2 regions of the Kitasatospora sp. NPDC056181 genome follow, and region 1 is predicted to be linked to the other one. Evidence: riboswitches for the same ligand, from Rfam matches in the RefSeq annotation. Region 1 holds a riboswitch; the other holds the start of a gene.

Region 1 (4,462 bases):
CCGGCGCGCCCGGGTCGCAGGCGAAGCGGCAGCCGTCGACGGTGGCGATGGACGGCAGCAGGCCGGCCAGCGCGCGCACCATGGTCGACTTGGCGGTGCCCTTCTCGCCGCGCACCAGCACGCCGCCGACGGCCGGGGAGACCGCGTTGAGCAGCAGCCCGAGCCGCAGGTCGGCCATGCCGACGATCGCGGTGAAGGGGTAGCGGACGTCACTCATGATTCTCCAAGGGGGCCCCGGGCGGAAGGAACGGCAGCGAACCCGCGGCCGGCACCCCGCCCTCGATCAGCTTCCACAGCGCGTCGGTGTCCGCGTGCTCCTCGATCAGGTCGCCCAGCCGGTCGAGCCGGGCCTCGCGCGCCTCGGCGAACAAGACGTCCGGCGCGGGCGTGAACGCCCGGCCCGACAACCCGGCCACCTCGCGCAGCAGTTCGCGCCGGAACCCGTCGTTCTCCAGCGCGCCGTGCCAGGTCGTCCCCCAGACCGAGCCCACCCGGCAGCCGTCCAGGAAGGCCTCGCCGCCCTCCACCGCGACGATCCCGTGGTGGATCTCGTACCCCTCGACGCGCTGCCCGTACGCCTCGCCGACCGGCCGGCCGAGCACCTTCTCGGCGCCGAACCGGACGTGCGTGGGCAGCAGCCCGAGGCCGTCGACGGCGCCGGCCTTCGACTCGACCTCGTCCACGATCTCCCGCGCCAGCATCTGGTAGCCGCCGCAGACCCCGAGGACCGGCAGCCCCGCCGCCGCCCGCGCCTTGATCGCCGGCTCCAGGCCGCGCTCGCGCAGCCAGGCGAGGTCGGCGACGGTGGCCCGGGTGCCGGGCAGCACGACCAGGTCGGCGTCGGCCAGCTCCTCGGGCCGGGTGGCCCAGCGGACCAGGACGCCCGGCTCCTGGGCCAGCGCGTCCAGGTCGGTGAAGTTGGAAAGCCGGGGGAAGCGCACCACGGCCACCCGCAGCACGTCCGCGCCGAGCGGCCCGCGCCCGGCGGTCCGGTCGACCACGGTCGACAGGTCGAGCGAGTCCTCGGCGTCCAGCCAGAGGTCCGGCAGCATCGGCAGGGTGCCCAGCACCGGGCGGCCGGTCAGCTCGCGCAGCATCTCCAGGCCGGGCGCGAGCAGCCGCGCGTCGCCCCGGAACTTGTTGACGAACCAGCCGGCCACGTGCCGCTGGTCCTCCGCCGAGAGCAGTGCCAGCGTCCCGTACATCGCGGCGAACACCCCGCCGCGGTCGATGTCGCCGACCACCACGACGGGTAGTCCGGCGGCGGTCGCCAGGCCCATGTTGGCGATGTCGCGGTCGCGCAGGTTGATCTCGGCGGGCGAGCCGGCGCCCTCGCAGACCACCACGTCGTAGCGGCGGCGCAGGTCGGCCAGGCACTCCAGGGCGCGCTCCAGCAGGACGGGCTTGCGCTCGCGGTAGTCCAGCGCGCCGACCTCGGCGACGGGTCTGCCGAGCAGCACCACCTGGCTGCGGCCGTCCGCGCCCGGCTTGAGCAGCACCGGGTTCATCGCCGCCTCGGGCTCCACCTTGGCGGCCTGGGCCTGCATCGCCTGGGCACGGCCGATCTCGGCGCCGTCGGCGGTGACGAAGGAGTTCAGCGACATGTTCTGCGCCTTGAACGGCGCGACGCCGACACCCTGGCGGGCCAGCCAGCGGCAGATGCCCGCGGTGACCACGCTCTTGCCCGCGTCCGAGGTCGTTCCGGCGACCAGCAGTGCGTTGCTCATGCCTTTCCCCTCCTGAGGGCCGCCCGGAGCAGCAGGTGCCCGGCGACGGTCGTACCCAGCGCCAGCGCGCCCACCCTCCGGGACAGCACACAGGCCCGCTCGATGTCGTCCACCCCGACCGGCCGCAGCTCCCCGCCCAGCACCGGCCGGTGCTCGACCCTTCCCCAGCCCTCGGCCGGGGGGACCCCCGGCCCGGGGGAGGCCCCGTCCCCGTACCGCAGGGTGCCGCCGAGGCGGACGCCGACCGCGCCGGCGAAGGCCGACTCGGCCTGGCCCGCGTTGGGGCTCGGGTGTGCGGAGCCGTCCCGCCGCCAGACCCGCCAGGCGGTCCGGGGCTCGGGCGCGGCGGCCACCGTCAGCAGGGCGGTCAGCCGGGCGCCGGGCCAGCCCGCCACGTCGTCCAGCCGGGCCGAGGCCCAGCCGAACCGGGCGTGCCGCGGCGAGCGGTGGCCGACCATCGCGTCCAGGGTGTTGACGGCCCGGAACGCCAGCAGCCCGGGTGTGCCCGCGACCGCGCCCCAGACCAGCGCGTTGACCACGGCGTCGGCGGTGTTCTCGGCGACCGACTCGACCACCGCGCGGGCGATCTGCTGCTCGTCCAGCGCGCTCGGGTCGCGCCCGCACAGGTGCGGCAGCCGCTCGCGGGCCGCCGTCAGGTCCCCCGCGGCGAGCGAGCGGCCGATGGTCCGGGCCTCGCGGGTCAGCGAGGTGCCGCCGAGCACCGTCCAGGTCGCGGCGGCGGCCAGCGCGGCCCGCCCCGCCGGGCGGCGGCCGAGGACGCGCTCGGCGGCCACCGCACCGGCGGCGACGGCGCCCACGCAGAGTGCGGTGTAGGCGGTGCCGACGGCCCGGTCGTCGCGCCAGAGCCGCTTCTCCAGCCGGCCGGCCGTACTGCCGAAGACGGCCACCGGGTGGCCGCGGCGCGGGTCGGCGAACCGGGCGTCGGCGAGGTACCCCGCGACGGCGCCCACGGCGAAGGCCGCGGCGCGGGTCAGCGGGCGCACGACGGACAGCAGAGGGCTCGGAAGGTCGGGGCAGCCTGCATCGCGTGCGTGTCCTCACTCAGGGTCCGCGCCCTGGATCGACGTACCGGGGGCGAGAGTCTCCTGGCTTCCGGGTCGGACGCACCCCCGGGCCTTCCAGCGGCTTCTGACGGCCCGCCGTGGCTGTTCCGAACGTGCTCCCCGGTGACAGTGGCGGGACCGCGCCGGACTCGCACCGGCTTCCTCTGCATGCCTCCGTATTGGCTGAAGGATCCCATCACGCGGCCGAACCGCGAGTCAACCAAGGTCACGGAGGGGTTGGTCACACGGTCTGCACGGTTCCCGCCCCGGTTTCGGCCCCGTCGCTACCTCTGATCATCACCCCCCGCAGGGGCATGACAGCCTGTGTGATCGTCCAGCGGCATGTAGACCCCTACAGCGGTGCTTCGTGCGTTCGGCGGCTGGGGCACCGAACCACCAGCCCCTACCGTCGGGTCCCATGCGACGCAGACAGCCCCCCGCCGTCCCTCCGGTGCCCTTTTCGCCCGCGGCCGCCCGCGCGCACCGCGCCGGCCTCGGCCTGACCCCGGAACAGGTGGTCGAGGGCATGGCCGCGCACGGGGTCCGGCTGGTGCCCGCCCACGTGCTCGGCTGGGAGGGCGGCGAGCTGCGCCCCGCCGAGGAGGAGTTCATCGCGCTGGCCCGCGCCCTCTGGTGCCCGCCGGCCCAGCTGATGGGGGTCCGCCCGGCCCGGCTGCGGGACTTCCGGGTCGCCCGCGAGCTCGGCCAGGAGAACGCCGCCCGCCGGATCGGCATGCCGCTGCCGCACTACCAGCGGGCCGAGGCCACCGACCGCTGGGACGGCGACGAGGAGCAGACCCACGCGCTCGCCCGGGTGCTCGGCCTGACACTGCGCGAGCTGGTCGCGGTGACGGGCCGTCGGGACGAGCTGGACCAGCGGCTGCGGCAGTGCGTGGACGGCCGCTGGCAGGCGCAGGTCCGGGCGATCGGCCGGATCGTGCCGGTGCACGAGGAGGACCTCGCCGCCGTGCTGGCGGTGCTGCAGAACGAGAACCAGGTCTCCTCCCACTGGGGCGCGGGCAGCTGGGGCTCCCCGGCCCCGGCGGCGCGGCACTCCGCGGGGCGGGAGCAGCCGCTCGACGAGCGGTTCTGGGAGCTGCTCGGCCGGCGGGACACCGAGATCCCGGTCTGACCGGAGGGCCGCACCCCGCGGCGACGCCGCGCCGAGGTGAAGCCGTGTCGAGGTGCCGAGGTGAAGCCGGGCCAGGTGCCGAGACGATGCCGTGCCGAGGTGACCCCGTCCCGGTGCGGCCGGTGCTCCTCGGCGTGACGGGCGTCCCGGTGGGTCCCGGTGGGTCCCGGTGCGGCCCGGGGGCCCGGTGTGGCCCGGTGTGACCCGGACGGCCGTGTCCGGTGGCCGGCCGCCGCCTCCGCGAGTGGACTGGTGGGCACACTGCCCAGTCCGCGACCTACAGAGCGGGGAGCGATATGCGTTGGGGAACCGCAGCCGTCGTGGCGGCCGCCGCCATCGGTGCCGGTGCCGGGGCCGCCGTGCTGGTCATCGGCCGGAGGGCGTCCGAGCGGATGGTCCACCGGGTGAAGGCCCCGGGCCGACCCGCCGGCCCCGTCCTGGTCAAGGCCCTCGCCTCCGGGCGCGTCACCTTCACCCGCAGTCCGGAGAGCATCCGCCCCGGCCGCTGGGCCGTCGAGTGGGGGGACGGCGGGCACGCC
Region 2 (4,462 bases), on a different contig from region 1:
CCACACGGCCGCAGTCCCGCCCCTCACCGAAGAACGCGATCGGGCCCGCGCCGAACGCGGAGCCCGGGGCCACCCCGCAGCCGGCTCTGGCCTCGGTCGACCGGAAGCGTCAGCCCACCGGCGACGAGGCGCGGGGACGGGCGATGCGGGCCGCTATCAGCGCCATCGCCGAGAAGGGCCCCGCAGCCGTGCGGATGTCGGACATCGCCGCGCGGGCCGGCATGAGCACCGGGCACATCCTGTACCACTTCGGCAAGAAGGACCGCCTCCTGCTCGAAGTCCTCGCATGGAGCGAAGCGGACCTCGTGACCCGGTTCCAGCAGGCCGCGGACCAGGCCGCCTCCCCCTCGGAGAAGCTGGCACTGTTCGTCCGCTTCTACCTGCCCCGCCACCAGGGCGACGAACGCTACGCGCTGTGGACGCAGGTGCTGGCCCAGCGCCACGACGACGCCGGCCGGCAGCTCCTCACCGCACTGTCCGACGCCTGGGAAGAGCACCTGGAAGCCATCCTTCTCGAAGGCCGGGCCCTGGGGCAGTTCGCCGACGTGGATCCGTCCGAGTTCGTCATCAGGGCCGTGGCCATGCTCAACGGGCTGTCCGGAGACGTGATGTTCGGACGCCCGCGCTGGCAGCACGCCTCCGCGCACACGTTCGCCCTTTCCGCTCTCGAACGGGAACTGCGGCCGACCGGTCGGGCGTGACGGGTCGACGACGGAGACGCGGCCCGCTGGATCGGCAAGAGCGCGGCCGGCCGGCCGCCCTGCCGGCCCGAGCCCCAGCACCCGGCCCCGGCCCTCACCCTTACTGAGGCTGCCGCCGACGGTGACCACCCGGCGGCCGCACCGCCGGCGCGGCGCCCGGGCGGGTGGAAGTGCCCAGCCGACCGGGCGCGCCCATGATCCGGGTGGCGGGCCGGGGCATGCGTCCGGGGGCCGTCTCGGCCGAGCGGGTCCGAGGAGGGCGGCATCCATCCCGACGGCACGTCAGGCTGTCGCCAGGGGCCGTGCCCACCTGTGCTCCGCGTCGATCGCACCACCCGGGCGGTGCTCGGCGCAGTGGGATCCCGATGGCGCGACGCGAACCCGGACCTCTGGACTTACTAGGACGTCCAACTATATGGTCGATGACAGGTCCGCGGTGTCAGGGAAGCCGGTGTGAGTCCGGCACGGTCCCGCCACTGTGACCGGGGAGTTCGTCCTCGCAGATGAAGGCCACTGGCAGCCAGCCGGGAAGGCCCGGGGGCGCGCGGTGATCCGGGAGTCAGGATACCGGCCGCGGGTGGTTCGTGTTTTCCACGAGGATGGAGACGACACGCATGACTCCGGGCTGCTGTTCCCGTTCCGCTGCCGTGCTGCCGACCGTCAGGTGCCACCGCGCCTGACGGTAGGTCAACAACGCCATTTCGCGACGACGCATGACCGTGCGCCCGATCGCCGGCGATGGCGCTGCTCTCCATTCCTCCTCTCCCCAACCCTGTCGAGAGAAGGAACCCGATGGTCCGAGAACTGACCCACTTCATCGCCGGCAAGCGCACCGCCGGCACGTCCGGCCGCTTCGGCGACGTGTACGACCCCAACACCGGCCGGGTGCAGGCCCGGGTGCCGCTGGCCGACCGCGCCGAGGTCGAGGCGGTGATCGCCGACGCCGCGCAGGCCCAGCCCGCGTGGGCGGCCTGGAATCCCCAGCGGCGGGCGCGCGTCCTGCTGCGCTTCCTGCAGCTGGTCGAGCTGGAGAAGGAGGAGCTGGCCAGGCTGCTCTCCGCCGAGCACGGAAAGACCGTGGCCGACGCCCACGGCGACATCCAACGCGGCCTGGAGGTCGTGGAGTTCGCCGCCGGGATCCCGCACCTGTTGAAGGGCGAGTTCACCGACAACGCCGGCACCGGCATCGACGTGTACTCGATGCGCCAGCCGCTCGGCGTGGTCGCCGGCATCACGCCGTTCAACTTCCCGGCGATGATCCCGCTCTGGAAGGCCGCGCCCGCGCTGGCCTGCGGCAACGCCTTCGTCCTCAAGCCCTCCGAGCGCGACCCCTCGGTGCCGCTGCGGCTGGCCGAGCTGTTCCTGGAGGCCGGGCTGCCGCCGGGCGTGCTCAACGTGGTCAACGGCGGAAAGGAGGCGGTGGACACCCTGCTGGGGGACCCGCGGGTGGAGGCGGTCGGCTTCGTCGGATCCACCCCGATCGCGCAGTACGTGTACGCGACGGCCGCCGCCCACGGGAAGCGGGCGCAGTGCTTCGGCGGTGCGAAGAACCACATGATCGTGATGCCGGACGCCGACCTCGACCAGGCGGCCGACGCGCTGATCGGAGCCGGCTACGGCTCGGCCGGTGAGCGGTGCATGGCGATCTCGGTGGCGGTCCCGGTGGGGGAGGAGACCGCGGACGCCCTGGTGGCGAAACTGGTCGAGCGGATCGCCGCACTGAAGGTCGGGCGCTCGGACGACCCGGCGGCCGACTTCGGGCCGCTGGTCGGACGCGACGCCCTGGACCGGGTGCGCGGCCACCTGGACCTCGGGGTCGCGGAGGGAGCCGAACTCGTCGTGGACGGGCGGGACTTCCGGCTGGATGGCCACGAGGACGGCTTCTTCCTCGGCGCCTCGCTGTTCGACCGGGTCACGTCGGACATGCGGATCCACCGGGAGGAGATCTTCGGGCCCGTCCTGACCGTGGTGCGTGCCGCCGACTACGAGGAGGCTCTGCGGCTGCCCAGCGAGCACGAGTTCGGCAACGGTGTCGCGATCTACACCCGGGACGGCGACACCGCCCGGGACTTCGCCCGCCGGGTGAACACCGGCATGGTCGGGGTCAACGTGCCGATCCCGGTGCCGATCGCGTACCACACCTTCGGTGGCTGGAAGCGCTCCGCGTTCGGCGACCTCAACCAGCACGGGCCTGATTCGATCCGCTTCTACACCCGCACCCGCACCGTCACCTCGCGCTGGCCCTCCGGGGTCAAGGAGGGCGCGAGCTTCACCATGCCGACGATGGGATGAGCGCCGTGCACGACCTCACCGAGGATCAGCGCGCCATCGCGGACACGACGAGGGCCTTCGCCCGCGAGCACCTCGCCCCGAACGCGGTCGAGTGGGACCAGACCAAGCACTTCCCCGTTGACGTGCTTCGCAAGGCGGCGGATGTCGGCCTGGCCGGCGTCTACGTCCGTGAGGAGTCCGGTGGCTCCGGACTCACCCGCGCCGACGGCGTCCTCGTCTTCGAGGCGCTGGCGACCGGCTGCCCGTCCATCGCCGCCTACCTGTCCATCCACAACATGGTCGCCTGGATGATCGACCGCTACGGCGACGACGCCCAGCGCGCCCGCTGGCTGCCCGGCCTCTGCGCGGCCGAACAACTCGGCAGCTACTGCCTCACCGAGCCCGGTGCGGGCTCGGATGCCGCGGCACTGACCACGCGGGCCCGCTGGGACGGTGACCACTGGATCCTCGACGGCGTCAAGCAGTTCGTCTCGGGTGCGGGAGCCTCGCAGGTGTACGTGGTGATGGCCCGCACCGGTGGACCGGGGGCAGGCGGGGTCTCCGCGTTCGTCGTGGAACGCGGAGACCCGGGGGTCTCCTTCGGGCCGAACGAGAACAAGATGGGCTGGAACGCGCAGCCGACCCGGCAGGTGCGGCTGGACGGTGTCCGGCTGCCCGCCGACCGGCTCCTCGGGGCCGGGGGCGAGGGCTTCCGGATCGCCATGAAAGGGCTGAACGGCGGCCGGCTCGGCATCGCCGCCTGCTCCCTCGGCGGCGCGCAGGACGCCCTGGAGAGGGCCACCGGTTACTTGGCCGACCGCGAGGCGTTCGGCGCCCGGCTGCTGCACGCCCAGGCCCTGCAGTTCCGACTCGCCGACATGGCCACCGAGTTGGAGGCGGCCAGGTCGCTGCTCTGGCGGGCCGCGACCGCCCTGGACCGGGGCGATCCCCGGGCGCCGCAGCTGTGCGCGATGGCCAAGCGCTACGCCACCGACACCGGCTTCGAGGTCGCCAACGCCGCGCTCCAACTGCACGGCGGCTACGGCTACCTGGCCGAGTACGGCATCGAGAAGATCGTCCGAGACCTGCGGGTGCACCAGATCCTGGAAGGAACCAACGAGATCATGCGCGTCATCGTCGCCCGCGGCCTGACCGGAGCCGCGTGATGACCGGGAACACCGTCGACGAGGTCCTCGTCCAGCGCGAGGGCAGGGCCGGCCTGATCGTCCTCAACCGCCCCGCGGCCCTGAACGCCCTCACCCACGGCATGGTGCGGAGGATCTCCGAAGCCCTGGACTCCTGGGAGGAGGACGAGAGGGTCGAATCCGTCGTCGTCACCGGCGCCGGCGAGCGGGCCTTCTGCGCCGGCGGCGACATCGTCGCCATCCACCGCGCCGCCACCGGCGGCGACCCGGGCGCCGTCGAGGAGTTCTGGCGGGACGAGTACCGCCTCAACGCCCGGATCGCCCGCTACTCCAAGCCCTATGTCG

What was found. Region 1 has a riboswitch for cobalamin ahead of ACFC1F_RS07700 (cobalamin biosynthesis protein). Riboswitches for the same ligand answer to the same signal wherever they lie in the genome.
Region 2: it holds a riboswitch for cobalamin, as region 1 does, so the genes downstream of both, ACFC1F_RS27035 (CoA-acylating methylmalonate-semialdehyde dehydrogenase) here and ACFC1F_RS07700 (cobalamin biosynthesis protein) in region 1, are expected to answer to the same signal.

Annotation. Positions count from the first base shown of each region.
Region 1 is NZ_JBHJUK010000012.1:22,109-26,570, forward strand. It holds gene ACFC1F_RS07690 (putative cobaltochelatase) at 1-217, opposite strand, end outside; gene ACFC1F_RS07695 (cobyric acid synthase) at 210-1,727, opposite strand; gene ACFC1F_RS07700 (cobalamin biosynthesis protein) at 1,724-2,722, opposite strand; cobalamin riboswitch at 2,827-2,957, opposite strand; gene ACFC1F_RS07705 (XRE family transcriptional regulator) at 3,210-3,923, shown strand; gene ACFC1F_RS07710 (alpha/beta hydrolase) at 4,220-4,462, shown strand, end outside.
Region 2 is NZ_JBHJUK010000081.1:26,429-30,890, reverse strand. It holds gene ACFC1F_RS27040 (TetR/AcrR family transcriptional regulator) at 1-701, shown strand, start outside; cobalamin riboswitch at 1,101-1,292, shown strand; gene ACFC1F_RS27035 (CoA-acylating methylmalonate-semialdehyde dehydrogenase) at 1,494-2,993, shown strand; gene ACFC1F_RS27030 (acyl-CoA dehydrogenase family protein) at 2,990-4,138, shown strand; gene ACFC1F_RS27025 (enoyl-CoA hydratase/isomerase family protein) at 4,138-4,462, shown strand, end outside.